3 regions of the Yersinia enterocolitica subsp. enterocolitica genome follow, and region 1 is predicted to be linked to each of the others. Evidence: predicted binding sites of a transcription regulator. Region 1 holds the regulator's gene; each other region holds the start of a gene.

Region 1 (11,171 bases):
ACGATTTTACGGCGTCTTTATGATCTACCTGTTTTCACCGCTGCGGGCACTTTGTCAATAACCTCAGGCAGCTTAAGTAGCTGCCTTTTTATTTATTACCTAAGCTGGCAGCTCATTACTCTGCTGCAGGTTTTTCTTCTTCAGTACGGTATTTATCTGCCGTCTCTTTCAACAGTTGTTGCAGTTCACCACGCTGATACATTTCCATCAGGATGTCGCAACCGCCCACCAATTCGCCGTCAACCCACAGTTGTGGGAAAGTTGGCCAGTTAGCGTATTTTGGCAGCTCAGCACGGATATCTGGATTCTGCAAAATATCAACGTAAGCAAAGCGTTCGCCACAAGCAGATAGCGCCTGTACAGCCTGAGCAGAGAAACCGCAGTTTGGCAGTTTTGGTGAGCCCTTCATGTAAAGCAGGATGGGGTTTTCTGCTATCTGGCGCTGAATTTTATCAATCGTCGTCATTTCTTGCTTCCTCAAGCCATTTAGTGGCTACAATACTTAGAACCTATCCATTAGGGCTATTTTATTATTGCGTCCAGCCTATTGTAGCGACTGTCACCACTGGAATAAAACGCCATCTTTTGCAGGGGTTTTACTCGGTTAGTTGTGGATTATATTATCAGCTACAAATATGTGCATTTAGAATAACATTTTTGATCCCTTCTCTTCATTATTATCTTCACTGAGGGATACCAGAAATTCGGGTCGACTAACTCGTTGACGTATGGTTGATTTAAGTTCATTAGCCGTGTGAAAAAACGACAATTGCGACGCCATTAACGTTTTCTCACAATATCGACTAAAATCCTGTAGCTCTCCGCTTTTTTATATCCGGAGTTTCGGCAATACTGTGACTCTTCATCTTCATTTCAGGGCCAAGGTTGGTAGCGTTATTATGCGTTTAATACTTACGCTGTTTGTGCTGCTGTTTACCCAGCTATTTCTAAACCTCGCACATGCGTCGCCGCAGGCTCACGTCTCGGCTGAGCAAAAAAAAGGCCAAGTCAGTCAGGCCAGTCCTGATGACCGTAAAAAGCGTAAAGCTGATAAAAATACTAAAAAAGCCAAAATTGATAACAACAAAACCAATAGTAAAAATGTGACAAATAAAATAGCGACCAACAACGATAAAAAGAAAACGGCAGCTACCGCCAGCAAAACCATTAAGAAAAAGGCACAGGAAGTCAGCAAACCTACCAGCCCAAAAGTCACTAGTAGCAAAAAAACGAATATTAAAACTGCTAGCAATAAAAAAGCGGCAGTTAAAAAAACCGAAAAAGTGGCTTACGGTCGCCATCGCAATAAAACCCAAGGTAAAGCCGCGACCGAATTAGTAGCAAATAGTAAAATAAAACTCAGCCCTGCGCATAAAAAGCGCTATCAGCATGCTAAACAGACCGCAATGAGCAAACTGATGAAGCAAGTAGGGAAACCTTATCGCTGGGGTGGCACCTCCCCTAATACCGGTTTTGATTGCAGCGGGCTTATTTACTACGCCTATAAAGATGTCATCAGAATAAAAATGCCACGTACTGCTAATGAAATGTATCATTTGCGCGATGCAGCACCGGTTAAACGCGCTGAATTAGAAAGTGGTGATTTAGTGTTCTTCAATATTGCTAATCGCGGTGTTGCTGATCATGTCGGCGTTTATTTAGGCAACGGCAAATTTATTCAGTCACCACGCACCGGTGAAGAAATTCGTATCAGCATGCTAGACAACGACTACTGGCAAGATCATTATGTCGGCGCTCGTCGTGTTGTGACACCGAAAACTATCCGCTAAACCAAGCACCGCACCCGGTAGCCCTATCGGGTGCTTGTATACCTGTCAAACATACCTGTCAAACTTCAACCAGCCAATATCCCATCAAATAATATGGTTATGCCTGTCATTCCTGTTAAAAGTTGTTAAAATTAATGCCCACAATAAAAATACAACAATTACGATTTTAACCGCTCCTCACCACATCTTAGTGAGCTAACGTTCGGATTTGAGGAGCAAACACCCTGAGCAACCCCGAAAGGAGAGAGCTATGTCTTTTGAATTACCGGCATTACCTTATGCACAAAATGCACTGGAACCGCACATTTCTGCTGAAACGCTGGAATACCATTACGGCAAGCACCACAACACCTATGTGGTAAACCTCAATAACCTGATCAAGGATACTGAGTTTGCAGGTAAATCCTTGGAGGAGATTGTCAAAACCTCCAGTGGCGGTATTTTTAACAATGCAGCTCAAGTTTGGAACCACACCTTTTACTGGCACTGTTTATCACCTAATGGCGGCGGCGAGCCGACAGGAAAAGTCGCCGATGCCATTAATCAATCCTTTGGATCTTTTGCTGAATTTAAAGCGCAATTTACTGATGCGGCGGTAAAAAACTTTGGCGCGGGCTGGACCTGGCTGGTCAAAAAAACGGATGGCACGTTAGCTATTGTCAGCACATCAAATGCGGCGACACCGCTGACGACCGCTGATAAGCCATTGTTAACTGTGGATGTATGGGAGCACGCTTACTATATTGATTATCGTAATGCGCGACCAAAATATCTGGAGAATTTCTGGGCGCTGGTGAATTGGTCTTTCGTTGAGAAAAACTTAGCCTGATAAGACAAGAAGCAAAAGACGCCGGGTAATCATATTACCAACAGAAATAATTAAGGGCGGGTTAACCGCCCTACTTATCACTTCACACCGGCACGCGGCTTAATTAATTCATGACCGCCACGAAGCTAAAGGCAATAATCATCGCCAGTGCACCAACAGTCGTAATCAGCGACATTTTCAGATTGGTATCCATAAGAACTCCTCAGCCGGTTTATTTTAGTAGGGTAAAGGCACATAGTTAGTGCGTTAAATTATTTTCCCACAGTTAAGAAAAAAAATCTTGTGCCCATTACGCACTTTATAACATTGATTACCTCTTCCACTTTTCCTCCAGATCAGCCAAAATTCGCAGTTCATAACTGTATGCCGACTAATAACGTCTAATAAATACTCTCAGACGACCATCTGACTTAGCTCTCCAGCCTACTATCTTGTTTCTGTCTGAGCGGTGTTCGAGTCATGCAGGCAAACGATTAACATAATACTTACCTGCTGTAACAGGTGAGCTTAGGAGTCATTCTTTTTATGGCAACGATTAAAGATGTGGCCAAACACGCGGGTGTGTCTACTACCACCGTTTCGCACGTTATCAACAAAACTCGTTTCGTCGCCGAAAACACCAAGGCCGCTGTGTGGGCAGCCATTAAAGAACTGCATTATTCACCGAGTGCTGTGGCGCGCAGTTTGAAAGTTAATCACACTAAATCAATTGGCTTGTTGGCGACATCCAGCGAAGCCCCCTATTTTGCTGAAGTGATCGAAGCGGTTGAAAATAGCTGTTATAGCAAAGGCTACACTCTGATTTTATGTAACTCTCATAATAATCTGGACAAGCAAAAAGCCTATTTGGCGATGCTGGCACAAAAGCGTGTTGATGGCTTATTGGTGATGTGTTCTGAATATCCGGAACAGCTACTGGGAATGTTAGAGGATTATCGCAATATTCCAATGGTAGTGATGGATTGGGGAACCGCCCGTGGCGATTTTACCGATTCGATTATTGATAATGCATTCGAAGGCGGTTATTTAGCTGGCCGTTATCTTATTGAGCGTGGTCACCGCGATATCGGGGCTATCCCCGGCCAGCTATCGCGTAATACCGGTGGCGGTCGCCATCAGGGCTTCCTAAAAGCATTAGAGGAGGCCAACATCACCCTGCGAGAAGAATGGGTGGTTCAAGGTGATTTTGAGCCAGAATCCGGCTATAAAGCCATGCATCAAATTCTGACACAAAAGCATCGTCCGACTGCTGTATTCTGTGGTGGCGATATTATGGCAATGGGCGCGATATGCGCCGCAGATGAATTAGGTTTGCGTGTACCACAAGATATTTCGGTGATCGGGTATGACAATGTGCGTAATGCGCGCTATTTCTCGCCGGCGTTGACCACCATTCATCAGCCGAAAGAGCGATTGGGTGAAACGGCTTTTGCTATGTTGCTCGACAGAATTGTCAGCAAACGCGAAGACCCTCAAACCATTGAAGTACATCCAAAACTAGTCGAACGTCGTTCTGTTGCTGATGGCCCATTCCGCGATTATCGTCGCTAAGCACAGTTATCATCGCTAAACATTTAGTCTGCCGGTAGCGCCCTGTTACCGGCGGCTAATTCTGCCGAAGCTCATTATCCGTGCCATTAGCATCTCTTAGCCACTCATCATTTAACGTGACACTGTCACCCAAATATTCCAACATCCAGGCTAAGGCCGGGGAATGGTTATTCTGCTCCCACGTCAAGCAACACGGGCTAGCAGGTAAGGGGTCAGCGAGTGTTAAGGCTGCCAGTTTCCCTTGTGCAATCAGGGGCGATACCATATGAGCGGGCACCATGCCAATACATAACCCCTCACACAGACAGTCTATGCCCGTCGCCCAATCCGGTGCCACTAATCGCTGTTGGTTATCCAACGTCCAGGTATCTCGTTTCGGCAAATTTCGCGCAGTATCCTCTAAACAGAGGGAGGGATAAGGCCGCAACTGATCGTCGTTAAGTGGCCCGGTTAGCTGCGCTAAAGGGTGATTGATACTTACTACGCAATGCCAGGTCAGAAAACCCATGTCACGGAAGACGAACCGCCCGCCAACCGGGATGGCACGCGTCGCACCAATGGCCATATCCGCTTGCCCATCCGCCAGCGCATCCCAAACGCCGTTAAAGACTTCATAACGCACCCGCAATTCGATATCGGGAAAATGGCGATAAAAATCCAGCACTAAACGGCGGCTTCGCTGAGGTTTGACAATTTTATCGACCACGATATTTAATTGCCCGCGCCAGCCATTCGCCACTTGTTGACATTGACGACGTGTGTCATTCATTTTTTTGATAACATCACGCGATTCTTTAATAAAAACTTTGCCTGCTTCGGTCAATTCTACATCCCGATGGCGGCGCGCAAATAGCGGCACAGCCAACCACTCCTCCAATTGACGCACGGTATAACTTATCGCAGACGGTACGCGGTGCAATTCTTGCGCAGCAGCGCTGAAACTCCCGGTGCGCGCAACAGCATCCACCACATCTAATGAGTATTCTGACCACATGGTTTTGCGCTTCCTTTAAACGGAATTTTTGACATCAATTTTTTTGATAGCATGGCGCAAATATTACCGTTTCACAACAGAATATCGCGTCGTTAGAATGCCCCCGCAATTAATTTTCGATAACAAAAGTTTTACCTGCAAAAACTATAATTTAGCCAAAGTCATTGGAACCACAGGCAGGCAGCAAACGAACACATCCCGATGAGCTTATATCAATAAGTGATGCGGGTAAGTAAGAGCAGCTAACACCCCTGCGGTTTCAAGGACGAAGGATATAATGAGAAACAACAATGAAAACAACATCGAGCTTCATGTTCTACCTGGCCGGTTTGAGCATGTTGGGGTATCTGGCCACTGACATGTATTTGCCCGCCTTTGGTGCCATGCAACAAGAACTCCAAACCTCCGCCGGCTCCATCAGCGCCAGCCTTAGTATCTTTCTCGCGGGTTTCGCGATCGCCCAACTTATCTGGGGACCCGTTTCGGACAAAATAGGCCGCAAACCGGTGCTGTTAGCAGGGTTAGGGTTATTTGCTATCGGCTGCCTGGGGATTTTATGGGTTGAAACTGCGGCGCAGTTATTGGTTTTGCGCTTTATTCAGGCGGTGGGGGTCTGTTCCGCTGCGGTGAGCTGGCAAGCCTTAGTGGTCGATCGCTATCGCGACGGCAAGGCCAACCGAGTATTTGCGACCATTATGCCATTAGTGGCGTTATCCCCTGCGCTCGCGCCATTACTGGGTGCCTGGTTATTAAACCATTTCAGCTGGCGCTCAATTTTTGTCGTGCTATTGGCGATTACCCTGCTGCTACTGATTCCGACCGCCTTGCTTAAGGAACGGAAAAAAACAGCGCCGGATAACGTAGATAGAAGCAAAAACGCCATTAGTTTCTGGCAGTTACTGAAGTCTCCGGTATTCAGCGGCAACGTGATGATGTTTGCTGCATGCAGTGCCGGTTTTTTTTGCCTGGCTAACGGGTTCACCTTTTATTTTAGGTGATATGGGATATAGCCCGAATGTCATTGGTTTGAGTTATGTTCCACAAACAGTAGCCTTTCTACTGGGGGGATTTGGTTGCCGTAGTGCATTGAGTCGAATCAAGGGTAACACCCTACTGCCGTGGCTGTTGGCCGGTTATGCTATCAGTATGATTGCACTTTATCTGATAGCAACGCTGACGACGCCAACACTGGTGACCTTACTTATTCCGTTCTGCTTAATGGCGCTTGTGAATGGTGCCTGCTACCCTATTACCGTAGCAAATGCATTAATGCCCTTTCCTGCCAGTACGGGTAAAGCAGCAGCGTTGCAAAACACACTACAACTGGGCTTGTGTTTTATTGCCAGCATGATGGTGTCGGCCTATATCAGCCAACCTTTGCTGGCAACCGTCACTGTGATGCTGTCAACGGTAGCTTTAGCCGCATTGGGATATGGCATTCATTGTTATGCGTTGAGGAAAGAAAAAGTCCATACTAATAATAATGACTATAATTGCGTGGAGTCATAATTCCTTGTAAAAATAGTCACTAAGTGAAATTTTGGCCGGGAAAGATTTAGTATTGAGAAAGCTTCCCGGCAAGCCTATACTCGGTTTAACCGATTATAATATCATTTAAAAAAAGCATTATCTTAAGCACTTGCTGGACGCGTGGATTGCGTCACATTTACTCTTATGGATGAGCAGCCCTAAATTAGGGTTTCTTCTTAATCTTCCTCTGTCCGTAATGGATACCAAACACCAACTTTATTGGTATGTATCTGCGCATATAGTTTTTATCGCGGGTCATAAGTCAGAAGAAAGTGATGGAGAAGCTATGAGTTCATCCTGTATAGAAGACCAGAGTATTCAAGAAAATCCGTGGTTTCGCATTGTACAAGAAATGCTGAGCCGCGCTGATATTGAAATCAATGGCTCACGTCCCTTCGATATTAGAGTTAATAATCCAGACTTCTTTAAGCGGGTATTACAAGAAGGATCTTTGGCATTAGGTGAGAGTTATATGGATGGCTGGTGGGAATGCGATCGGCTGGATATTTTCTTCCAGCGCGTTCTCAGAGCTGGTCTGGAGCATCAACTTCCACACCATTTCAAAGATACTTTACGCATTGCTGCCGCACGTATTATCAATTTGCAATCGAAGAAACGAGCTTGGATTGTCGGCAAAGAACATTACGATCTCGGTAATGATCTGTTTAGCCTAATGCTCGACCCCAATATGCAATATTCTTGCGCCTATTGGAAAGATGCGGCCACCCTTGAACAAGCGCAGGAAAATAAATTGCAGATGATCTGTGAGAAGCTGCAATTAGCACCGGGTATGAAGCTGCTCGATATCGGTTGTGGCTGGGGTGGGCTAGCCGCTTACGCCGCGCGCCATTTCGGGGTGTCGGTTTCAGGTGTCACTATTTCAGCTGAACAGCAAAAATTGGCACAAAAACGCTGTGAAGGTTTGGATGTCACTATTTTGCTGCAAGATTATCGCGACCTGGATGAACAATTCGATCGTATTGTCTCGGTGGGAATGTTCGAACATGTTGGGCCTAAAAATTACAGCACCTATTTTGAGATAGTTAAACGTAATTTAAAACCTGACGGTTTATTTCTGCTACATACCATCGGCGCTAATCGTACTGACCTGAGTGTTGACCCGTGGATTAATAAGTATATTTTCCCCAATGGGTGTTTGCCGTCGGTACAACATATTGCCAAGGCCAGCGAGCCTTATTTCATCATGGAAGATTGGCATAATTTCGGGGCCGATTACGACCGAACATTGATGGCCTGGTATGAACGTTTCCAAGCCGCATGGCCAAAATTAGCTGAGAATTACTCGCCTCGATTTGAGCGGATGTTTAGCTATTATCTGAATGCCTGTGCCGGTGCATTCCGCGCCAGAGATATTCAATTGTGGCAGGTATTATTCAGCCCCAATGGGGTAGAAGGCGGTATTCGGGTCGCTCGTTAATATCTAACGTGATACTCTTTTAAAAAGACAGACTTAAAAAGGCAGGAGCACATCAGCCCTGCCTTTTATTATTTTATACGCGAGCGACTTTTTCAGCTGCTGCTACCGGAGCAATTTCGCGTTGCGCCAATACCCGCTCAACGGTATCCACTACAGCCTGTGTTTGGGGGTCTATTTCAATATTCACCCGATGCCCCAGTCGCTTTTTACCTAATGTGGTTCGCGCCAGTGTTTCCGGAATCAAATGAACGCAAAAACGGTTACCCACCACCTCGCCAATGGTCAGACTGATGCCATCAATACCGATAAAGCCTTTGTGTAATACATATTTCATTAAATCGTCGCTGGGCAGTCGAAACCAGATCTGACGGTTATTTTCTGAGGTATATATTTTGGCTATTTCAGCGGTACAAATAATATGACCGGACATAAGATGGCCGCCAATTTCATCACTAAATTTAGCGGCCCGCTCCAGATTAACTACATCGCCTACTTTAATATCACCCAAATTGGTAATACGCAGCGTTTCCTTCATTAAATCAAAACTGACTCGATTTCCATTAACCTCAGTCACTGTCAAACAGCAGCCATTGTGGGCCACTGAAGCACCTAATGCTAATTCAGGTAACATCTCAGTTGGCATTTCGACCACATGGGTGCGGAAGTTGGATTTCTCGTCAATGGCAACCACTGGCGCGGTGCCTTGAACAATACCGGTAAACATACGCCATGCCTCTTATCTGTAAAAAAATCTGTAGAAAAAAAGTTTCACTGCCCTGATTTTGCCTCAGAAGATCAGGAAAACCAAACCACTTAGACTAAAAATCTGTATTCGCGTTATTTCATTGAAACTGAATGACAAGGATTGCTTAAGCACTGCGAGGAGGTACAATCTTTTATACTCTTCGTGTTCCGAGAGTATTATGTTTTCCCGCTATTTTATTTATCGGTTACAAAACGATAAATTATCGCTACTGAAATTATAACTAGGTTATACCCATGCATCGTGAAGAACGATGGGTAGATAAAGGTGCATACGTGCAGAAGTATATCGTCGAAGCGCGTAGCTTGTTGGCTCTCGCTATTCCTGTTGTTATCGCGCAATTGTCCCAAACCGCCATGGGGGTGGTTGACACTATAATGGCCGGTTCTGTCAGTGCAACCGATATGGCTGCGGTGGCGGTGGGGACCTCAATCTGGTTACCGGCTATCTTATTTGGTCACGGATTATTGTTGGCGTTAACGCCGACAGTTGCTCAACTTAATGGCTCCGGGCGGCGCAACCAAATTGCTCATCAGGTCAGACAGGGCTTTTGGCTGGCATTCTGTGTCTCGGTATTAATTATGGTGGTCATCTATAATAGCGACCACATCATTATGCGCATGCATAATATTGATCCGGTACTGGCAGATAAAGCCGTTGGTTTCCTGCATGCCATTATGTGGGGCGCGCCGGGCTATCTCTTCTTTCAGGTGCTACGCAATCAGTGTGAAGGGCTATCCAAAACCAAACCTGGGATGGTGATTGGATTTATTGGTTTACTGGTTAACATTCCCATTAACTATATTTTCATCTACGGTAAATTTGGTGCTCCGGCATTAGGCGGTGTCGGTTGCGGGGTGGCAACCGGAACGGTTTATTGGGTGATGTTCTTAATGATGCGTTGGTATGTGACGCGCGCGCGCTCACAGCAAGATATCAAACTGGAAAAAGGATTTGCTGCACCGGACTGGCAAGTCATGAAACGCCTCGGGGGTCTTGGGCTGCCGGTTGCGCTGGCGCTGTTTTTTGAAGTAACGTTGTTCGCGGTTGTCGCATTACTGGTTTCTCCGCTGGGCATTGTCGCGGTGGCTGGGCACCAGATTGCCCTCAACTTTAGTTCATTGATGTTTATGTTACCGATGTCATTGAGTGTCGCCGCGACCATTCGTGTCGGTTTTCGTCTTGGTCAGGGTTCGGTTGACGATGCCAGAGTTGCTGCTTATACCAGTATTGCTGTGGGTCTAATGTTGGCGTGTGTCACCGCGATATTTACTGTGGTATTTCGCGAACATATCGCGCTGCTTTATAACAAGACACCTGAAGTGGTGGTAATGGCCTCACACTTAATGTTATTGGCAGCACTTTACCAATTGTCTGATGCAATTCAGGTGATCGGCAGCGGCGTATTACGCGGTTATAAAGATACCCGCTCTATCTTCTTTATTACCTTCACCGCCTACTGGTTGTTGGGGCTACCGAGTGGTTATTTACTCGGTTTGACCAATTATATTGTGCCCGCGATGGGGCCAAGTGGTTTCTGGATCGGGTTCGTTATCGGCCTGACCTCGGCAGCTATACTGATGGCGCTACGCATCCGCTGGTTACAAAAGCAGCCATCTGCTTTTATTTTGCAAAAAGCGGCACACTAAGCGCTTGTCATTATGGGCATTAATTGCTGACGCTCATCTCAGTGATTAATGCCCCGCCAAATAAGAAAAGCTGGAGAAAAAAACAGCGCAATGAGTAAAAGCGCAGCAATTACGTGAGTTTGCGATGAATATTATGTTTTTCTCCTTGCCAGAGGACGGGCGGCTCGTTAATATTCGTCCCCGCTGTCAGCATTGATGGCGAATAATAAGAGTGAAGATAGAGATAATTATATCCAAGTAATTGGAGTTGTAGCCAGGCAGCAAACGAGCGAGTCCCGTTGAACTGACACAAGTCAGTGATTCTGGTGAGTTAGAGCAGCTAACAACGCTACGGCTTCAAGATAAGAAGGATAGAATGTGCGTCCGTAGCTCAGTTGGTTAGAGCACCACCTTGACATGGTGGGGGTCGATGGTTCGAGTCCATTCGGACGCACCAATCTTATTATTAGAATGCCAAGTTATTAGAATGCCAAGAGTATCATGTGCGTCCGTAGCTCAGTTGGTTAGAGCACCACCTTGACATGGTGGGGGTCGATGGTTCGAGTCCATTCGGACGCACCACTCTCGCATTATCCTGAAATGGTAAATTGCTAGTTTTTCAATGCGTTCTTAGCTCAGTTGGTTAGA
Region 2 (11,171 bases), 580 kb from region 1:
GACCAAATATTTAGTAATTTACAGCATGCAGCTATTCAGGTTGAAACTGGGCTTGGAAAACCTTGTTTGCAAGTGGTACAGAATTTGCGCGATCAGGTGGTATTGATTCCGGATGTTCGCTCTGTCTCTTTAGCCAAAGGCAGTAACATTTATTGTTCTTCAATATATGGGCCACTTTTCACCCCTTTTGATTTAGATGTATTTGTTGATGGGCAATTAGAGTTAATGCAAGGCAATGATGTGACACCTGATCGCGCTTTGATGGTTTACCGCCTGGCGAGAGGTAATTACAGCATTCTGGTTGCAGTTGATGGCTATTACCTGCGTAGTATTCTTAATTTATTGAGTAGCGATATAGAGTTACAACTGAGAGTTGGTGATAAATGGATGGATGCGGCTGGAATTGTGCATTCTGGTAACCCGCCGAACGGCGGGGAGCCGCTATACTTAGCTTCAGAGAAGTATGCTTATGCATTAAGCACCGCACTGTCTAATCAACAATATTTGGCTTACGCTTGGCAATATGCCCGTGGCAGCTTAATTTTCTTCATATTAATGAGTGTTGGGTCAGCTGCACTTGTCTTCTGGTTATCTGGTAGGGCGGCATCACCTACCCAGGTATTAAAACACGCGTTAGAAAATAACGAATTTATTCCTTACCTGCAACCGATTGTCAGTGGCAAAGAACAATGCTGGATTGGCTGTGAAGTCTTAATGCGCTGGCAACATCCGGGGCAGGGGTTAATTCAACCGAATCAATTTATTCCGATGGCAGAAGACAGTGAACTTATCGTGCCGATGACTCGTTCTATTATGCAACAAGTCAGTGCCAAATTTGCACCTTACGTAAATCAATTACCTGAAGGCTTCCACTTCGGTTTTAATATCAGTGCCAATCATTGCCGTGATCTCAGTCTGGTAGATGACTGCCGTAATTTTATCCAAGCCTTCGGTGGCAATAAAATAAATATCACGCTGGAATTAACTGAACGGAAATTAATTGTTGCCGATGCGACTACAGATAAATTATTTGCTGAGCTTCATGCTTTAGGCGTCTTTATTGCTATTGACGACTTTGGCACGGGGCATTCAAGTTTGACTTATTTGCAGAAGTTTAAAGTTGATTTCCTCAAGATTGACCAAAGTTTTGTCGGCATGATTGGTTCAGATGCTTTGTCTAGCCACATCGTGGGCAATGTGATTGATCTGGCGACTCGGCTGGGGTTGCAAACTATTGCCGAGGGTGTCGAAAACGAGACTCAAATGCGTTATTTACAGGCCCACAAAGTGGATTACCTGCAAGGTTATATGTATGGGCGACCTATGCCGATGAACGAATTTGCCAAGTATTTATTTCATTAATATTTTTAGCCTGATAGATAAAACAAAGGGTGCCTGGGGCACCCTTTTTACAGATTAATCACAATGACTCAATTAAAGCACAGCAACGATAGCTTCACACAATGGCGCCATATTATCTGGCGTCATACCGGCCACGTTAACACGGCCAGAATTTACTGCATAAACCGCGAACTCATTGCGCAGACGCAGCACTTGTTCTTTGGTCAGGCCACTGAATGAGAACATACCATTCTGGTTGATGATAAAGCTGAAATCTTGCTTAGCGCCTTTTTCTTGCAAGGTGTTAACAAACAACTGACGCATACGATGAATGCGCTGACGCATATCAGTCAGTTCTTGCTCCCAAATTGCCCGTAGCGCTTTGTCACTCAGTATGGTCGCAACCACTGACGCACCGTGAGCAGGAGGGTTGGAATAGTTAGCACGGATAACCGCTTTAACCTGGCTAAAGGCGATATCAGCCACTTCACTGTTTGCAGCAACAAGGGTACAAGCGCCAACACGTTCATTGTACAGACCGAAGTTTTTGGAATAAGAGCTGCAAACGATCAGCTCTTGATGCTGTGTGGCAAAAATACGCAGGCCTTGAGCATCTTCTTCCAAACCTTTGGCAAAACCTTGATAGGCGAAGTCAAACAGTGGCAACCAACCTTTAGCCACTGACAGTTCAGCTAATTGTCTCCACTGAGCTTCTGTTGGGTCAATCCCGGTTGGGTTATGGCAGCAGCCGTGGAACAACACGACATCACCTGCGTGGGCTTCTGACAGGCTATTTAATAGCCCATCGAAGTCTAGAGCATGGTTAGCGGCATCATAATAGGCATATTCAACCACTTCCAACCCCGCTGCGGCGAAGATGTTTTTATGATTCGGCCAGCTTGGATTACTGACCCAGACACGTTTGGCACTGGTTTGATGGGCAATAAAATCAGCCGCGATACGCAGGCCACCCGTACCACCAGGAGTTTGAGCGGTGCGGGCACGTTTATCAGTAATAATCGTGCTATTGGCACCGAACAGCAGTTCCTGAGTACAATGGGCGAAAGCTGGCAGCCCTTCAATTCCCAGATAGTTTTTGGTGACTTCATTTTCCAGCAAATACTGCTCAGCTTTTTTGACGCTGGTCAGCACCGGCGTTTTCCCGGATTCGTCTTTGTAGACACCGATCCCCAGGTTAATTTTATTAGGGCGGTCATCCGCGCGGAAAATATCGGTCAGGCCCAGAATCGGGTCCGCAGGTGCAGCAGTGATTTTTTCAAACATGTCAGAGGCTTCCATGGCTTAGCGTTAAGCAAACAGAACCATCAGGGTAGCGCCAGTTGCGGCCTTTGCCAACCGTTTGCGATAAAAAGAAATGAATGTTGTGAGGCGAGGGGATTCGGGGTGAAAAATCGGCAAAATAGTGTATTCGGCAGCGCAATATCTCTATTTTAGCCAAGGACAAAAACAAAAAGACAGAGCCGAGGCCCTGTCTTTTTTAACTTAGGTCAGCAGATAAACTGCCGGGTTAAGTTTAACTTAGAACTGGTAAACCAAGCCAACACCTACAACGTCGTCTGTGTTCAGACCGTTTGCACGAGTGAAGTCATTTTCGTCCAGCAAGTTGATTTTGTAATCAACATAGGTAGACATGTTTTTGTTGAAGTAGTAGTAAGAACCTACAGAAACATATTTCAACAGATCTTGGTTATCGCCATTCGCGTTAAGATCTTTCCCTTTAGACTGAACGTAGCCTAAAGATGGGCGCAGACCGAAGTCAAACTGGTATTGTGCAGTGATTTCAATATCACGAGTCTTATTAGCGATAGTATCGTTAGCATCGCCATATGGAGTCATGTTCTGAGTTTCAGCATACATTACAGCCAGGTATACGTTGTTTGCGTCGTATTTAGCACCAACGTTCCATGCCTGAGCTTTATCGCCCTCAGCAGTACTGAAACGTTTTTGCTGATCAGTACGGTTTGAAGAAGAGAAACCAGCACCGAAGTTCACGCCGTAACCGATATCATAAGTAGAAGAGATACCGAAGCCGTCGCCATTCTGATCTTTCAGATTATCGTAAGAAGTTACTACACCAGCTGCGTCAGTAGTAGTGCCATTACGACCATCTTCGTTTTTGCCTTGATATTGCAGAGCAAAGTTCAGGCCATCAACCAGACCGAAGAAGTTGGTGTTACGGTAAGTAGCCAAGCCAGTAGAACGGCCAGTCATGTAGTTGTCAGAGTTGGAGATTGAATCACCACCGAACACTGGCAACATGTCAGTCCATGCGTTGACATCATAGATTACGCCGTAGTTACGGCCGTAGTCGAATGAACCGAATTCAGCAAATTTCAGACCAGCAAAGCCCAGACGGGTTTTGTTGCCTTTGTCGCCTTGAGATTCAGCGTGGTTAGCCTGAACGTTGTATTCCCACTGGCCGTAACCGGTCAGTTGGTCAGTAATTTGGGTTTCACCTTTGAAGCCGAAACGAACATAAGATTCGTCGCCGTCTTGGCCAGCGTTGTCAGAGAACTGGTGACGCGCGTCAACTTTACCGTACAGGTCAAGTTTGTTGCCGTCTTTGTTGTAGATTTCTGCTGCATTAGCTGCACCAGCTACTAACAATGCTGGGATTACTACTGCAAGAATATTGCGCTTCATCATTATTATTACCCTCATTGGTGTTATTCGGACACCTGCCACTGCCGCCAATAATTTTTTTGGAACTATTGTTGAGAGTTTGGTGTCGTCTGTGTCTGAACGCAGTGTTCCATTCACGAGGGTTATAATCCAGACCGAAAATGCTACCAATTACCTGAATATGTTTCATTGAGAAACTATGTGTTACCAAATGTAAATATCAGGGAACTTTGTGACTCAGATCGAACTTTAAAAAATGATAAAAGCCAGCAAGGCTGGCTTTTATTTATACAAAATCACAATTTTTTTCTAAATGACTAACTTAGAAACTGGCATTTCTCGGTGTGCGTGGGAACGGAATGACATCCCGAACGTTTTGAACCCCTGTTACATATGAGATCAAACGCTCAAATCCAAGGCCAAAGCCTGAATGTGGCACCGTGCCATAGCGACGCAGATCACGATACCACCAATAATCTTCTTTATTGAGGCCCATTTCTGCCAGACGTGCATCCAGCACATCTAAACGCTCTTCACGTTGGGAACCCCCGATGATTTCGCCAATACCCGGTGCGAGAACATCCATCGCAGCCACGGTTTTACCGTCTTCGTTCATCCGCATATAGAAAGCTTTGATATCTTTCGGATAGTTTTTAACCACTACTGGCGCTTTAAAGTGTTGCTCAGCTAAATAGCGCTCATGCTCAGAAGACAAATCTATGCCCCAGGCGACATCATTCTCAAACTTCTGGCCTGATGCCAGCAAGATTTCAATAGCATCAGTGTAATCAACCTGAGCAAAATCTGAGGTGACAAAGCGCTGCAAGCGATCAATCGCATCTTTATCCACACGTTCGGCAAAGAATTTCATGTCATCTGCACGTTCGTTTAACACCGCTTGGAAGACGTATTTCAACATTTTCTCTGCTAAACCGGCGACATCATCTAATGACGCAAAGGCGACTTCTGGCTCTACCATCCAGAACTCAGCCAGATGACGGCTGGTGTTAGAGTTTTCAGCACGGAAAGTCGGGCCGAAAGTGTAAACTTTGGATAACGCGCAGGCGTAGGTTTCGCCGTTAAGCTGACCGGATACCGTCAGGAAGGCTTCTTTACCGAAGAAATCTTCACTGAAATCGACAGCGCCAGTATCAGTGCGCGGCAGGTTTTCCAGATCTAACGTCGATACACGGAACATTTCACCCGCACCTTCAGTATCAGATGCCGTGATTAGCGGTGTTGAAACCCAAAAGTAACCGTTCTCATCGAAGAAACGGTGAATAGCTTGTGCCAAAGTATGGCGAACACGAGCCACTGCACCGATCAGGTTCGTGCGCGGGCGCAAGTGAGCGACTTCACGCAAGTATTCGATACTGTGACGTTTTGCTGCCATTGGGTAAGTATCGGGATCATCAACCCAACCGACCACTTTGATAGCGGTGGCCTGAATTTCAAAACTCTGCCCTTCACCCGGTGATGCCACTACGGTGCCAGTCACTTCTACTGAACAGCCGGTAGTTAAATGCAGTACTTCGTCCTGATAATTAGGCAAAGTATTATTTACGACGGCCTGTAACGGGTCAAAGCAGGAACCGTCATAAACGGCAACGAAGGAGATACCCGCTTTAGAATCTCTCCGGGTACGCACCCAACCGCGCACGGTGACTTCACTGTCAACCGCAGCACGGCCTTGCAGTACGTCGACTACAGGCACTACGCTCATAGATTTCTCTCTTTAATAGTTTTGGATAATTTTAATATCGAAATAGTTAACAACCCAAAGAAATGGGGATGTTGCTATGTTACTTGTGGCGGAGCAGGACACAAGTAGAAATCATCAGTTCAGTGCAACATTGTCATAAAAATATACGACACAAACAGAGAAATGATTGAATAGTGGAATATAGAAGAGTAAAGCGAGGAAAAAAGTTCAAATTAGAGTGGGGCCGGGCAAGCATTTGTCGCCCGGCAATTGCGTATTAGCTGGCCTTTTTAACCAACGGCAGAGCGAATGCCTCACGTAATTCATCAACAAACGCGGGATCATGGCAAATAGTTTTGCCTGGGCTATCAGAAAGTTTAGCCACCGGTTTGTCATTACACTCAACCAGTTTAATCACGATATTCAGCGGCTTGACACCTGGAATATCACAGGTTAAACGTGTACCAATACCAAATACTAACTTAACCCGTTGGTAAAAGTGGCGGTATAGCGACAGCGCTTTTTCCAGATCCAGATTATCTGAGAACACGAGTGTTTTACTCATTGGGTCAATACCCAGTTTTTCATAATGGGCGATAGCCTTTTCACCCCATTCAACCGGATCACCCGAGTCATGGCGCAATCCTTGATAGCGGTCAGCAAATGTTTTATCAAAATCGCGCAGGAATGCATCCATAGTAATGCAGTCGGTTAACGCCACACCAAGTTGGTTTGGATACTCATCTAACCAGGCTTGTAACGCGACGCGTTGGCTATTGGCCAGCACCGGGCTAATTTGTTGATGCGCCTGGAACCATTCATGAGCTTGGGTTCCCACGGGATCTAAAGACAATTTCCGTGCTAAATCATAATTACTGGTGCCCACCAGGTAGGGGAATTCATCTTTTAAGTGACTGACAATGGCATGTTGTATTTCGCGTGAGAAACGGCGACGCGTACCAAAATCCATTAACTTGAAGTGGGTTATATCAATATCAGCACTGAGCGCGTTAAATTGCTGAAGCTTGCTACGTAGTTGTGAAACAGCCAGATCAGCCGTGACATGCGCAGAACGGCGGCGATGGACGATTTCACTGATTACCGCTAATAGTGGCACCTCCCACAGGATTGTTTCGCACCATAACCCAGTAATACGAATATCTAATTCACCGTCATTATCAGATACAGTGACTTGCTCGGGATTAAAACGAAAGGCCCGTAGCCAATTGAGATAGTCATTTTTAAAGAAGGGCAAACCGGAGAGATACTGATACTCATCATCGGTCAATGCCAATTGGCTCATCAATGTTATCTGGTGGCGGATTTCGTCGGCATACTCGCCCAGCAGCTCATCACCACGGCAGCGGAACTCAGCGGCAACGGTAATATGGCGATAACGATGAAACACTGCTTGTTGCATATGAAGTTTATATGCATCGGTATCAAGCAATGAAGTCAAAATCGGTGAGGCGTCTTGGGTCATGGCGCTATACAGCATCCTCGTAGGAGCATTTTCCACAGTCGGCAGAATCTAAAGTCGCAGAAGTATACCGGTATTATCCTGTTATTGAAGCCTCATCACACCATAAATTCTAATCCCAGGTCTAGGATTAAACGTGCCATAAGCGATAGAAAAGCTGTTTTGCTAAACGATCAATCCAATTAAGGTCAGTTTTTAGCTATTTAGATAATAAGGAGAAATTGTATTAAAATATATAGGGTTATTAATCTGAATAGAATATAGACAATAGTCACGAGTATATTCGAAATAACGTGAAACATCCGGCAAGCTTTCTCCTCTTGATAACATCAACTCTCCGTTTGGTTTTGAGCTAAATGTAATTAAAGTCGTGGGCATGCGAGGCGGCTCGAAAAAAGATCATTCAATGCACTATTTGCCGGATTAACACCGCCTCTTACCTAGGTTTTTTTTACAATTGTGATACATTGAAAAGACTATCTGAGTCTAAGGCGAAGTCGCTGGTAGCAGTACTTTGAAGCTAAACTTTAAGCGAAAACGACCATAAATACAGACTTGATAATCATATTCACTGATGACGTCAAAAGGGTTTCCATGACACAACAGCCACAAGTTAAATACCGTCACGATTATAAATCGCCGGATTACACTATCACCGATATCAATCTGGATTTCGCACTTGATGCGCAAAAAACGACAGTAACGGCGATCAGTCAGGTAAAACGTCAAACAGCAGACGTGACACCGTTGGTTTTAGATGGTGAGGATTTAACGCTTGTGAGTATCAGCGTTGACGGGCAAGCATGGCCGCATTACCAGCTACAGGATAATTCGCTGGTTATTGAGCAATTACCCGCTCATTTTACACTGACAATCGTCAATGATATTCACCCTGCAACTAACAGCGCACTTGAGGGGTTATATCTTTCCGGTGAGGCACTCTGTACCCAATGTGAAGCTGAAGGTTTCCGGCATATTACCTATTATTTAGATCGCCCTGATGTGTTGGCGCGTTTTACCACCCGCATTGTCGCTGATAAAGCACTTTATCCTTATTTACTCTCCAACGGTAACCGTGTGGGGCAGGGAGTTCTGGATGATGGCCGCCATTGGGTAAAATGGGAAGACCCGTTCCCAAAACCTTGTTACCTGTTTGCTTTGGTCGCCGGTGATTTTGATGTGTTGCGTGATAAGTTCATTACCCGCTCGGGGCGTGAAGTTGCACTGGAGTTGTTTGTTGATCGCGGTAACCTGGATCGTGCCGACTGGGCGATGACCTCATTGAAGAACTCCATGAAGTGGGATGAAACCCGTTTTGGTCTGGAGTATGACCTCGACATTTATATGATTGTGGCGGTTGATTTCTTCAATATGGGGGCCATGGAAAATAAAGGGTTGAATGTTTTCAATTCAAAATATGTTCTGGCAAAAGCAGAAACGGCGACAGATAAAGATTATCTGAACATTGAAGCGGTTATTGGTCATGAATATTTCCATAACTGGACGGGTAACCGAGTCACTTGCCGTGATTGGTTCCAATTAAGCCTGAAAGAAGGCTTAACAGTATTCAGAGATCAGGAATTCAGTTCTGATTTAGGCTCGCGGTCAGTTAATCGTATCGAAAACGTGCGAGTTATGCGTGCAGCGCAGTTTGCCGAAGATGCTAGCCCGATGGCTCATGCCATTCGCCCAGATAAAGTCATCGAGATGAACAACTTCTATACCTTAACGGTGTATGAGAAAGGGTCAGAAGTTATCCGCATGATGCATACTTTACTGGGTGAACAACAATTCCAAGCTGGCATGCAACTCTATTTTGAACGTCATGATGGCAGTGCGGCGACCTGTGATGATTTTGTGCAGGCAATGGAAGATGCATCTAATGTCGATCTGTCTTTATTCCGTCGCTGGTATAGCCAATCCGGTACACCAATATTGACGGTACGTGATGATTATGATGCTGAAAAACAGCAATATCATCTGCACGTTAGCCAGAAAACGTTGCCAACTGCTGATCAACCAGAAAAACTGCCATTGCATATTCCATTGGATATTGAGCTATATGACAGTAAAGGCAATGTGATTGCATTGCAGCGAAATGGTTTACCGGTTCATCATGTTCTGAATGTGACAGAGGCCGAACAGACCTTTACCTTTGATAATGTAGAGCACACTCCGATCCCGTCCCTGTTGCGGGAATTCTCTGCACCGGTCAAATTGGATTATACCTACAGCGATCAGCAACTCACGTTCCTCATGCAACATGCGCGCAATGAATTTTCCCGTTGGGATGCGGCACAAAGTTTGCTGGCAACCTATATCAAACTCAATGTTGCTAAATACCAACAAAAACAGCCGCTGAGTCTGCCTAATCACGTCGCTGATGCTTTCCGCGCCATATTACTTGATGAAAATCTTGATCCCGCGTTAGCGGCACAGATCCTGACATTGCCATCAGAAAATGAAATTGCGGAACTGTTTACCACAATTGATCCGCAAGCTATCAGTGCGGTACATGAGGCTATTACCCGCTGTCTGGCAAATGAGTTATCGGACGAATTATTGGCCGTCTATGTGGCGAATATAACTCCTGAATATCGTATTGAACACAGTGATATTGCCAAGCGGGCGTTACGCAATACCTGTCTGAATTATTTGGCGTTTGGTGATGCTGAGTTTGCAAATAAGCTTGTGTCTTCTCAATATCATCAAGCTGACAACATGACTGATTCGCTGGCAGCATTAGCAGCCGCAGTTGCTGCCCAGTTGCCTTGCCGTGATGAATTACTGGCGGCGTTTGATGTGCGTTGGAGTCATGATGGTTTGGTGATGGATAAATGGTTTGCGTTGCAAGCCACCAGCCCGGCGGTGGATGTTTTGGCGCAAGTACGAGCCTTGCTTAAACATCCGGCATTTAGTTTGAGTAATCCCAACCGTACTCGTTCGTTGATTGGTAGTTTTGCCTCCGGTAACCCGGCGGCATTCCATGCTACTGACGGCAGCGGCTATCAATTCCTGGTCGAAATACTCAGTGATTTGAATACCCGTAACCCGCAGGTTGCCGCTCGTTTGATTGAACCCTTGATTCGTTTGAAACGCTATGACTCAGGTCGTCAAACGTTGATGCGCCAGGCTTTGGAACAATTGAAAAAATTGGATAATTTATCCGGTGATTTATACGAAAAGATAACCAAAGCATTGGCCGCATAAATAGGTTGTTTGCATGATAAACAGAGGGCAGCGATGCTCTCTGCTTTTTTATCCCCTGAAATACCTTCAGTCTTTGCATGGCTTTACGTCGCAAACGTTTACTTTCCTGAGAGATGAATTTACCATTCCCGCATCAACGGCTAGTCACCGCTCGCTCAGGAGATTACATGTATTATCCACTCGTTAAAAAAGCACTATTTCAGCTTGATCCAGAACGTGCCCATGAATTCACTTTTCGCCAGCTAAAACGTCTTACCGGCACACCGCTTCAATTTTTGGTTAGCCAATCAGTGCCAACCAAACCTGTAAGCTGTATGGGCCTGTCATTCAAGAATCCATTAGGTTTGGCTGCGGGTTTGGATAAAGACGGCGAGTGTATTGATGCTCTTGGCGCGATGGGATTTGGTTTTATTGAAGTCGGAACGGTAACACCAAAGCCACAGTCAGGAAATGATAAACCAAGATTGTTTAGGATCGTCGAGGCTGAAGGCTTGATCAATCGTATGGGCTTTAATAATCATGGGGTTGATAACTTAATTGAAAACGTCAAGAAATCACATTTTGGCGGTATTTTAGGTATTAATATTGGCAAGAATAAAGATACGCCGGTAGAACAAGGCAAAGAAGATTACTTGATTTGTATGGATAAAGTTTATCCTTACGCCGGATATATCGCGATTAATATTTCATCACCCAACACCCCAGGATTACGATCTTTACAGTATGGTGAAGCGCTGGATGATTTATTAGCAGCAATTAAAAATAAACAAACTGAATTACATCAGCGTCATCATA
Region 3 (11,171 bases), 910 kb from region 1:
CTGAATTCAGTGTCTGGATCCCCGCCGGAGTCGAGCATTCCAGTTATAACCGTAAATCAATGCATTTTCGCGCTATTGATATCGCGTTAGAACACTGCAAAGAGTTACCCACGTCAGCTTGTCTGATTAATGTCAGCCCGATTTTTAATACCATCGTGGAGGATTGCTTCGCTCGTGGTTTATTAATGCCGGAAAGTGAACAAGATTTGCGCTTAAGTCTGGTGCTGATTGATCAGCTCAGAGTCTCACCGGTGCAGTGTACCTATTTGCCGACCTCACAAGATAAGTTGCTGTCGCCCATTTTGGCGGCGCTGGAACGCTGTCCATCAGACAATACCTCGCTGGCAGTTTGGGCCAAACGGGTCTATACCACTGAACGAACGTTATCACGCCGTTGCCAGCAAGAGTTAGGCATGGCTTTTAGTGAATGGCGGCAACGTTTGCGTTTTTTACATGCAATTTCGCTACTCGAACAGGGGAGAACGGTGCAAAGTGTGGCACTTGATGTGGGCTATAGTTCAGCGTCAGCTTTTATTACCATGTTCCAGCAAATTTCGGGGACGACACCGGAGCGTTTTCGTCGCACCAATCCCCTTCCTCCTTGAAGCCGCAGGGGTGTTGGCTATACGCTTACGCACTCGAATCACTGACTTGAGTCAGCTCATCGGGGTTTATTCGCTTGTCGCCTACCTGCAACTCCAACCATTTTGGGGATATACTAAGCGCCCTGTTTTTCATCTGTAGGGCAGTAAGCTGCCGGAGAACAAAGTGAAAATTCTTGTTGATGAGAATATGCCATACGCCGATGCGCTATTTCAGCGGTTAGGTGATGTGCAGGCAGTGCCGGGGCGGCCAATCCCCCTTGATGCGCTGGCTGGTGCAGATGCGTTGATGGTGCGCTCGGTTACCAAAGTGAATGAGGCGCTGTTGCAAGGCACGTCAATTCGTTTTGTCGGCACAGCGACTGCGGGCACTGATCATGTCGATGATAACTGGCTGCAACAGCAGGGCATCGGTTTCTCCGCCGCCCCCGGCTGTAATGCTATTGCCGTGGTGGAATATGTTTTTTCTGCGCTGATGATGATGGCCGAACGCGATGGCTTCCAACTGCGTGATAAAACAGTTGGTATCATTGGTGTGGGTAATGTGGGTTCACGGCTGAATGCTCGCCTGCAAGCTCTCGGGGTGCGGACTCTTCTGTGTGACCCACCACGCGCGGATCGCGGTGATAACGAAAGATTCTGGCCACTGGAAAAGCTGGTACGCGAGGCTGATGTTCTCACCTTCCATACACCGCTGAATAAAAACGGCCCCTACCAAAGCTTGTACATGGCAGATGATGAGCTGCTGGCTGCTTTACCCGATGGCCGCATTCTGATTAATGCCTGCCGCGGTGCGGTGGTTGATAACAGCGCATTGCTCCGTGCGCTGGAAAAGGGCAAAAAGCTCAGTGTGGTGCTGGATGTGTGGGAGCCAGAGCCAGAGTTATCTCTGCCGCTATTGGCCCGTGTTGATATCGGGACACCCCATATCGCCGGATACACATTGGAGGGTAAAGCGCGCGGTACAACTCAAGTGTTTGAAGCATTCAGTCAATATTTGGGCCAGCCACAATCCGTCGAGCTTGCCAGCTTATTGCCACAGCCCGAATTCAGCCAGTTACGACTAAATGGTGAGTTAGACGAAGGCAAATTAAAACGATTGATGCACTTGGTGTATGATGTGCGCCGCGATGATGCGCCGTTACGGCGTGTGGCTGATCAGTCGGGCGAATTTGACCGCCTGCGCAAGCACTATCAAGAGCGGCGCGAATGGTCATCACTGTGTGTGCAGTGCGATGATGCTGCCAGCGCTGAGTTGTTGCAAAAGTTAGGGTTTAGCACTCAATTACTCTAAGCCGCTCTATAGATTAATCATGATGGAATATCAGGCGGTATTTTACTGCCTCAGACTGCTGACAAAGTTGATAAAGTTGATAAAGTTGATAAGCGGGGAAATGTGCCGAATGGGTCGTAACGGCGTGAGCCGTCGGAGCGCCCATTGGTGCAGTCGCCCCGCCAGTCTCGGTGTGGCAAACCTCGACGACTCGATATTGTAAGGTGAAGACAGGTAGAAGAGTAAAGCGTCCGCGCCACGGATGGCGCGGCTCGAGCCCCCAGGGAAGGGTTTACGGCGTCTTTACGATCTGCCTGTTTTCACCGCTACGGGCACTTTGTCATTAACCTCAGGCAGTATTTTACCGCCTTTGTCTTTGTATAAATCCTTGTAATTTAATGAACGTTAGTGGAGAAAACCAACATGTCTGACGGCTGGAATATAGCTCTGTTAGGAGCAACGGGCGCAGTAGGTGAAGCTTTGCTGGAGCTGTTAAATGAGCGCCAGTTCCCGGTTGGTGAATTGTATCCTCTGGCCAGCGAGCGCAGTGCTGGTGCGACTGTGCGCTTTAACGGTAAAAGTGTGCTGGTTGAAAATGCCGCAGAATTTGACTGGTCACAGGCGCAACTGGCTTTCTTTGTCGCTGGCCGTGAAGCCTCACAGCAATATGCTGAAGAAGCGGCCAACGCCGGTTGTTTGGTTATCGACAGCAGTGGCTTGTTTGCCATGGAACAAGATGTCCCGCTGGTGGTGCCAAGTGTGAATCCTCAAGTGCTGGCGGAGTACCGCAACCGTAATATTATTGCAGTTGCCGATAGCCTGACCAGCCAGTTATTGACAGCAATTAAGCCGCTGACCGAGCAGGCCGGTTTGTCCCGTTTGCATGTTATCGCGCTGATTTCTGCTTCCGCTCACGGTAAAGTCGCAGTGGATGATCTCGCCGGGCAAAGCGCTAAGCTGTTAAATGGTATTCCTGCGGAGCCAGGTGTTTTCGCTAAGCAATTGGCATTTAACGTTTTACCGCTGCTGGCTGATGAAGAAGGTAGCGTACGTGAAGAACGCCGTTTAGTGGATCAGGTACGTAAAGTCTTACAAGACGAAGGGTTACCTATCTCCGTGAGCTGTATCCAGTCGCCAGTATTCTATGGTCAGGCACAAGTTGTTCATCTGGAAGCGCTACGCCCAATCGCCGCGGAAGAAGCCCGCAGTGAGCTGGAAAGTTGCGACGATATCCAGTTATCGGAAGAAGATGATTACCCAACACAAGTCACTGATGCCTCTGGCAGTGATGTTTTGAGTATTGGTTGTATCCGCAATGACTATGGTATCCCCGAAGTGTTGCAGTTCTGGTCGGTGACTGACAACATTCGTTTCGGCGGTGCGTTGATGGCAATTGAAACGGCGGAGCGCCTGTTGCAGGAGCAACTATACTGATGTCCGAACTTGAGTTGACTCAGCCAGAAAATACCGTGGCTGAGGCTGCGGGGATTAAAATTGCGCTGGGTATTGAATACAACGGCAGCCGTTATTTCGGTTGGCAGCGCCAGCAAGAGGTTGCCAGCGTACAGGCTTGTCTGGAGGCCGCACTGTCAAAAGTTGCCAATGAGCCTATCGGCGTATTATGTGCCGGACGGACAGATGCCGGGGTGCATGCGACGGGGCAGGTAGTCCATTTTATCACCACGGCCGAGCGCAAAGATGCCGCCTGGACGATGGGCGTCAACAGCCATTTACCGCCTGATATTGCGGTTCGTTGGGTCAAAACAGTTGATGATGGTTTTCATGCCCGTTTCAGTGCCACGGCTCGACGCTATCGTTATATTATTTTTAACCATCGCTATCGGCCGGCGGTTTTGGCGCAAGGAGTCACCCATTGTTATATGCCGCTGGATGCCGAAAAAATGGAACAGGCTGCGCAATGTTTGCTCGGTGAGCATGATTTTACTTCGTTTCGTGCGATACAGTGCCAGTCCCGTACTCCCTGGCGAAATGTAAAACATGTCAAAGTTACCCGACATGGCGCGTATATCGTGGTAGATATCAAGGCTAACGCATTTGTTCATCATATGGTGCGCAATATTGTCGGTAGCCTGATCGAAATTGGTTGCGGCAATCAGAGTGTCACCTGGATGGCCGAGTTACTGGCGCTGAAAGATAGAGCACGTGCGGCGGCAACCGCGAAAGCAGAAGGGTTATATTTAGTCTCGGTTGACTATCCTGACCACTTTGCTCTACCCAAAACGCCATTGGGGCCGCTTTTCTTAGCGGACGACTGATTTTATAGCCTTATTTTCATGCAACAACCTGAGTTAGGCGAGTGGATCACTTGGGGTTAAGGATTACCTAAGGAAGTTCAGCTAAGCTCGCTTAATCAAAGATTAAGCTCGTTGACTACTCGAGAGTATTTATGGAATTTATACGTTTCGTTATTGATTTTATTTTGCATATTGATGTGCATTTAGCGGAGTTGGTAGCGCAGTATGGCGTCTGGGTTTATGGCATTTTATTCCTGATTCTATTTTGTGAAACCGGTTTGGTTGTAACGCCATTCTTGCCGGGTGATTCTTTGTTGTTTGTGGCAGGTGCATTAGCCTCATTGCCCTCCAATGACATCAATGTGCACATTATGGTTGCTCTGATGGTCACGGCCGCGATTTTGGGTGATGCGATTAACTACACCATTGGTCGGGTATTCGGTGAAAAGTTATTCAGTAACCCGGATTCCAAAATTTTCCGTCGTAGTTATCTGGATAAAACCCATCAGTTTTACGAAAAACATGGTGGTAAAGCGATTATTTTGGCGCGATTTGTTCCGATTATTCGTACTTTTGCGCCGTTTGTTGCGGGTATGGGCAAAATGTCCTATCGCCATTTTGCCGCTTATAACGTGATTGGGGTGTTAGTATGGGTGCTGTTATTCACTTATGCTGGCTACTGGTTTGGTAATATGCCTTTTGTTCAGGATAATCTGAAATTGCTGATTGTTGCCATTATCGTGGTGTCAATTTTGCCGGGCGTATTCGAGGTTTGGCGGCATCGGCGGGCAGCAGCGCGTCAGAAAAATCAGTAAAAATGTTACCTAAGCCGTGGGTTCGACCAGTTTTTTATCTACACTGTCGAACCAATATGGTTTAATGAGTCACATTTGTGGTCTGTTCCTGCGGACAATCCGAGTTAAGTGCCTTAGTTACGCCGCATTGGCGTATATCTTAGGCATTTTTTATTGGGGGGTTTTCAGGGAGATGGTTAAAGCATGAACAGCGAACTGGCAACAGCCAGGTTCAAACAGAAAGGTCATCGATGAGCTGGATTGAACGAATTCTCAACAAAAGCAATATCACACAAACCCGTAAAGCGAGTATTCCTGAAGGGGTGTGGACGAAGTGCGACAGCTGCGGTCAGGTACTTTATCGTGCCGAGTTAGAGCGCAATCTGGAAGTGTGTCCTAAGTGTGATCACCATATGCGTATGTCAGCCCGCGCGCGGTTACATATGCTGCTGGATGCAGGTAGTGAAGTTGAACTGGGTAGCGAACTGGAGCCAAAGGATATCCTGAAATTTAAGGATTCCAAAAAGTATAAAGACCGCCTTTCAGCTGCACAAAAAGAGACGGGCGAGAAAGATGCTTTGGTTGCCATGAAAGGAACCTTACAAGGTATGCCTATTGTGGCGGCTTCATTTGAATTTGCTTTTATGGGCGGTTCAATGGCGTCAGTGGTCGGTGCTCGCTTTGTTCGCGCGGTAGAACAGGCACTGGAAGACAATTGTCCACTGGTGTGCTTCTCTTCCAGTGGTGGTGCCCGTATGCAGGAAGCATTGATGTCTCTGATGCAGATGGCAAAAACCAGTGCTGCTCTGGCTAAAATGCAAGAGCGTGGTTTGCCGTATATATCAGTGCTGACTGACCCGACTATGGGCGGTGTTTCCGCCAGTCTGGCAATGTTGGGTGATATCAATATCGCGGAACCGAAAGCATTGATTGGTTTTGCTGGCCCTCGGGTTATCGAGCAAACTGTGCGTGAAAAACTGCCGCCGGGCTTCCAGCGCAGCGAATTCTTGATTGAAAAAGGCGCTATCGACATGATAGTTCGCCGTCCGGTTATGCGTCAGACGTTGGCCAGCATTTTGTCGAAACTGACTCATCAACCGCAACCAAGCGTGGATGGGGTTAAGGCTGATGCGGCTGTGGCAGATAATCTGGGTGATGCCTGATTATCTTAACGGGCATCACCCGGATAGGGTGGTGCCCGGTTATCGTGTATTGTCGCAACTTAAGCTTTATAGCTTTAAAAAAGAAAATATTTACCCAAAATAATTCGAGTTGCAGGAAGGCGACAATTGAGTGACAACTTGGTTGTAAACCATGTTGAACATCGCTTGCGCTGGCCCGTAGGGTGAGTCTCATTAGAGGCTCATAATCTCGATGAGTTGACGCTAGTCAATGATTCGGGTGACAAATCGGTCAGGAACCGATTTGAACGCTGCTTGCAGCGGCCTCGCAGAGGCGAGTCCCATGGACGAGCCGAGTAACGAACGTAGCTAACAACCCTGCGGCTTCAAGTACGAAGGATATAAAGGTCAGTGACGGGACTTATGAAAAACCATCAAACTCCCCAAGCCACGTCGCCTTTGGCCGCGTGGCTTTACTATCTTGAGCGCTTGCATTCTCAGCCAATCGAGCTGGGATTGGAACGTGTTAAACAGGTTGCTGAGCGTTTGGATTTGCTTAAGCCTGCTCCTAAAGTTTTTACCGTTGCCGGTACGAATGGCAAGGGCACCACCTGTTGTACCCTGGAATCAATTTTACTGGCGGCGGGTCTACGGGTCGGGGTTTACAGCTCACCTCATCTTTTGCGTTACACCGAGCGCGTTCGTATTCAGGGGCAAGAATTGCCTGAAGCGGAGCACAGCCATTCTTTTGCTAAAATTGAAGCTGGGCGCGAAGATATCTCACTGACTTACTTCGAGTTTGGCACCTTATCTGCCCTGCAACTATTTAAGCAGGCTAAGCTTGATGTGGTGATTCTGGAAGTGGGGTTGGGTGGGCGTTTGGATGCGACCAATATAGTCGATTCTGATGTTGCGGCTATTACCAGTATTGCCATAGACCATACTGACTGGTTGGGCTTCGACAGAGAAAGCATTGGCCGCGAGAAAGCCGGTGTCTTCCGTGCGGGTAAACCGGCAGTCGTTGGGGAACCTGATATGCCGCAGTCGATTACAGATGTTGCGGCAACACTCGGTGCGCACCTGTATCAACGCGATATTGCCTGGCAGTTCAGCCAACATGGCTCCTTTGATCAACCTAAAAACGGCTGGAACTGGCTATGCGGTGATCGCCAACTGAACGATTTGCCATTACCGAATGTGCCACTGGCTAATGCTGCGACGGCTCTGGCAGTATTGCATTATTCTGGATTGTCATTGAGCGAAGACGTGATTCGGCAGGGGCTACAGGCCGCCAGTTTACCGGGGCGTTTTCAGATAATCAGTGAGCAGCCGTTGTTGATTTTGGATGTTGCTCACAATCCGCATGCAGCGCGTTATTTGACTGATAAACTGGCTCAACTGCCAAAACAGGGAAAAGTGCGCGCGGTGGTTGGAATGTTATCGGATAAAGATATTGGTGGTACGCTGGCGTGTTTATCTGAGCAAGTCGATGAATGGTACTGTGCGCCGCTGGAAGGGCCGCGCGGGGCCAGCGCGGAGCAATTAGCCGAGCATTTGGCGCAATCACGTCAGTTTAGTGATGTCGAAACTGCCTGGCGTCAGGCCATGCAGGATGCAGAACCACAGGATGTGGTCATTGTCTGTGGCTCTTTCCATACGGTTGCTCATGTGATGGCAGCAATGGATTTGTAACAGCTTGAGTTTATCAAGACATTGAAATGGGGAGTGCGAGTGGCAAGTAAGTTCCAGAACCGTTTAGTCGGGACCATAATTCTGGTGGCGTTGGGCGTGATTGTACTGCCGGGGCTGCTGGATGGTAAAAAGAAGCATTATGAGGATGAGTTTGCTGCCATCCCATTAGTGCCAAAACCCGGTGATAGTCAGGAGATTGATGCGGTTCCACCGGTCAGCCAGCCCCTGCCTATTGCGCCGCCGGAAGGTGCAGCGCAAGCCGTGGCAGTCCCTAAAGATGATTCCGCCTCTCAGGCCGCTAATGATGCCGGTAACCTGCCGTCTGAACCGACTATCGTGGCACCGCCACCGGTACAAAGTAAGCCGGTTGAAGTGAAACCTGTCGAGAAAAAGCCAGCCGAGGTTAAGCCAGTACCAGTCGAGAAAAAGCCGCAGGAAGTTAAGCCAAAACCTGAGGTTAAACCGCAAGTACAACCAGAAAGTAAACCGGTCGCTGAAGAAAAAGCGCCAGTGGGGCAGGCCTATGTCGTCCAACTGGGGGCGCTGAAAAATGCGGCCAAAGTGAATGAAATTGTTGCGACGCTGCGTTTATCAGGTCATCGCGCATTTACCGTGCCTGCGACGCCGGTTCAGGGGCAGATTACCCGTGTGTATGTCGGGCCTGATGCGTCAAAACAGAAACTGCAATCGGCCTTGCAGGAGCTTAACTCATTAAGTGGTCTGAATGGGCAGGTTAAGCCCTATGGCACGGGGCGTTAATGTTTGAATAAGGGTTAAGACATCAGAGTTTATAGGGGTTTTAACACTAAGTTTGTGCGGCGATTGTTATTTTTAAAATCGCCGCACTTTAATTTGTCGCCGGTAATAATTCCTCTACGCAAACGTTTTCTTTTTCTGTTAGAATTCGCCGCGAACAGGATGCAGCGGCGATTTCGTCATTGGAATAGCTATGGTCTGGATTGATTACGTCATTATAGGGATTATCGGATTTTCTGCTTTAGTCAGCTTAATCCGGGGTTTTGTCCGTGAAGCATTGTCACTTGTAACATGGGGATGTGCGTTTTTTGTTGCCAGCCATTTTTACAGTTACCTTGCTATCTACTTCACCCGTTTTGAGGATGAAGTGGTTCGTAACGGAATTGCCATCGGCATTTTGTTCATCGCGACATTGATCGTCGGGGCTATTGTTAACTATGTGATAGGTTCGCTGGTTGAACGTACGGGGCTATCAGGAACTGACAGGGTGCTGGGCATCTGTTTTGGTGCGCTGCGAGGCGTTCTGATTGTCTCGGCCATGTTGTTCTTTCTGGATACGTTTACCGGCTTCTCGCAAAGTGTTGACTGGAAGCAGTCACAATTAATCCCGCAGTTCAGTTATATCATCAGGTGGTTCTTTGACTACCTACAGAGCACGTCGAGTTTCTTACCGAATCAATTACCGATTCGGAGCGGCTTATGAGGAAAAGACAACATGTGCGGTATTGTCGGTATCGCCGGTTTTGCACCGGTAAACCAGTCGATTTATGATGCGTTGACGGTGCTTCAGCACCGAGGCCAAGATGCTGCGGGCATCGTTACCATTGATGCCCATAATGGGTTCCGGCTGCGTAAAGCAAACGGCTTGGTGAAGGATGTATTTGAAACCCGGCATATGCTGCGCTTACAGGGGAATATGGGTATTGGCCATGTTCGTTACCCAACAGCAGGCAGCTCCAGTGCTTCCGAGGCTCAACCTTTCTACGTTAACTCACCGTTTGGCATCACTTTGGCCCATAACGGTAATCTGACTAACGCTCACCAGCTGAGAAAGGAATTATTCGAAGTTTCTCGCCGTCATGTGAACACCACTTCTGACTCAGAAATTCTGCTGAATATTTTTGCCAGCGAATTGGACCGTTTCCAGCATTATCCGTTGGAATCTGACAACATTTTTGCCGCTGTTGCCGCCACACATCAATTGATTCGTGGTGCCTATGCTTGCGTCGCGATGATCATAGGTCATGGTATGGTTGCTTTCCGTGACCCTAACGGTATTCGTCCGCTGGTTATGGGGAAACGCACCCTCGCTGATGGTCGTAATGAATACATGGTCGCTTCTGAAAGTGTGGCGTTAGATACCCTTGGTTTCGAATTCCTGCGTGATGTTGCACCGGGTGAAGCGGTGTATATCACCGAGAAAGGCCAATTATTCACTCGCCAATGTGCTGAAAATCCGAAATACAATCCATGCTTGTTTGAGTATGTTTATTTTGCTCGCCCCGACTCCTTTATGGATAAAATTTCTGTTTACAGTGCGCGTGTGCGTATGGGCCAGAAGTTAGGCGCAAAAATTGCCAAACAGTGGGAAGACCTGGATATCGATGTTGTTATTCCTATCCCGGAAACTTCCTGTGATATCGCGCTGGAGATCGCTCGTATTCTGGATAAGCCCTACCGCCAGGGGTTTGTGAAAAACCGCTATGTTGGCCGTACCTTTATCATGCCGGGCCAGCAGGAACGCCGTAAATCTGTGCGCCGTAAGCTAAATGCCAACCGTGCAGAATTCCGCGATAAGAACGTGTTATTGGTGGATGACTCTATTGTGCGCGGTACCACGTCAGAACAGATCGTTGAAATGGCACGTGAAGCTGGAGCGAAGAAAGTATATTTCGCCTCTGCCGCTCCTGAAATTCGTTTCCCGAATGTGTATGGCATCGATATGCCAAGTGCTAATGAATTAATTGCACATGGGCGTGAAGTGGATGAGATTCGTCAGTTGATTGGTGCGGATGCACTGATTTTCCAGGATCTTAGTGACCTTATCGAGGCGGTACGCGAAGATAACCCAGATATTACTCAGTTCGAGTGCTCAGTCTTTAACGGCGTTTACGTGACTAAAGATGTGGATCAAAGCTATCTGGAGTATCTGGAATCGTTACGTAACGACGATGCGCAAGCATTACGTAGTCATAACGAAGCGGAAAACCTGGAGATGCATAACGAAGGGTAATCCCCATCATCTTTCAAGTCGCAGGTGTGTTGGCTACATTCGTTACTCGGCCCGTCCATGGGCCTCACCTCTGCGAGGCCGCTGCAAGCAGCGTTCAAATCGGTTCCTGACCGATTTGTCATCCGAATCACTTACTTATGTAAGCTTATCGGGATTTTTTCGCTTGCCGCCTTCCTGTGTCTTGAAATCTATTGGGGATACTTAGTGAAAAGGCGAGTGTGAATCAAAAAGGTGCAACCAGCGTGCAGGCGCGGTGCACCTTTTTTGTTGCCAACAGAACTCAGGATGTTAGGGCTAAATTGGCGGGCGATATTTGCTAATTGATCTCGGATACGGCAAAGTCTCGCCATATTTCTTTATGTTATGCTTAATTTATAAGGCATAAAGCTAGCTTGAGGGACTTTCCCATGAAACGACTTATTATTGGCATTAGCGGTGCCAGCGG

What was found. The regulator PurR, encoded in region 1, represses purine synthesis genes. The targets are predictions, from matches to a motif close to CANGCAAACGTTTGCNTG.
Region 2: a site for PurR is predicted at 2,691-2,708, ahead of FGL26_RS07335 (amino acid aminotransferase). Genes of this name have one in related genera too.
Region 3: a site for PurR is predicted at 8,612-8,629, ahead of cvpA (colicin V production protein). Genes of this name have one in related genera too.

Annotation. Positions count from the first base shown of each region.
Region 1 covers NZ_LR590469.1:945,243-956,413, reverse strand. The annotation lists gene FGL26_RS04450 (Grx4 family monothiol glutaredoxin) at 116-466, opposite strand; gene FGL26_RS04445 (C40 family peptidase) at 900-1,790, shown strand; gene sodB (superoxide dismutase [Fe]) at 2,041-2,619, shown strand; gene cydH (cytochrome bd-I oxidase subunit CydH) at 2,723-2,812, opposite strand; gene purR (HTH-type transcriptional repressor PurR) at 3,145-4,170, shown strand; gene punR (DNA-binding transcriptional activator PunR) at 4,226-5,164, opposite strand; partial or broken gene punC (purine nucleoside transporter PunC) at 5,455-6,673, shown strand; gene cfa (cyclopropane fatty acyl phospholipid synthase) at 6,981-8,132, shown strand; gene FGL26_RS04410 (riboflavin synthase) at 8,206-8,856, opposite strand; gene FGL26_RS04400 (MATE family efflux transporter) at 9,171-10,544, shown strand; tRNA gene FGL26_RS04395 (tRNA-Val) at 10,904-10,980, shown strand; tRNA gene FGL26_RS04390 (tRNA-Val) at 11,029-11,105, shown strand; tRNA gene FGL26_RS04385 (tRNA-Val) at 11,148-11,171, shown strand, end outside.
Region 2 covers NZ_LR590469.1:1,522,858-1,534,028, reverse strand. The annotation lists gene FGL26_RS07340 (EAL domain-containing protein) at 1-1,362, shown strand, start outside; gene FGL26_RS07335 (amino acid aminotransferase) at 1,435-2,625, opposite strand; gene ompF (porin OmpF) at 2,881-4,005, opposite strand; gene asnS (asparagine--tRNA ligase) at 4,307-5,707, opposite strand; gene pncB (nicotinate phosphoribosyltransferase) at 5,964-7,169, opposite strand; gene pepN (aminopeptidase N) at 7,761-10,376, shown strand; gene pyrD (quinone-dependent dihydroorotate dehydrogenase) at 10,544-11,171, shown strand, end outside.
Region 3 covers NZ_LR590469.1:1,852,666-1,863,836, reverse strand. The annotation lists gene FGL26_RS08765 (AraC family transcriptional regulator) at 1-605, shown strand, start outside; gene pdxB (4-phosphoerythronate dehydrogenase PdxB) at 769-1,896, shown strand; gene FGL26_RS08750 (aspartate-semialdehyde dehydrogenase) at 2,299-3,309, shown strand; gene truA (tRNA pseudouridine(38-40) synthase TruA) at 3,309-4,151, shown strand; gene FGL26_RS08740 (DedA family protein) at 4,283-4,945, shown strand; gene accD (acetyl-CoA carboxylase, carboxyltransferase subunit beta) at 5,176-6,087, shown strand; gene folC (bifunctional tetrahydrofolate synthase/dihydrofolate synthase) at 6,469-7,737, shown strand; gene dedD (cell division protein DedD) at 7,777-8,496, shown strand; gene cvpA (colicin V production protein) at 8,687-9,196, shown strand; gene purF (amidophosphoribosyltransferase) at 9,209-10,726, shown strand; gene FGL26_RS08710 (UbiX family flavin prenyltransferase) at 11,134-11,171, shown strand, end outside.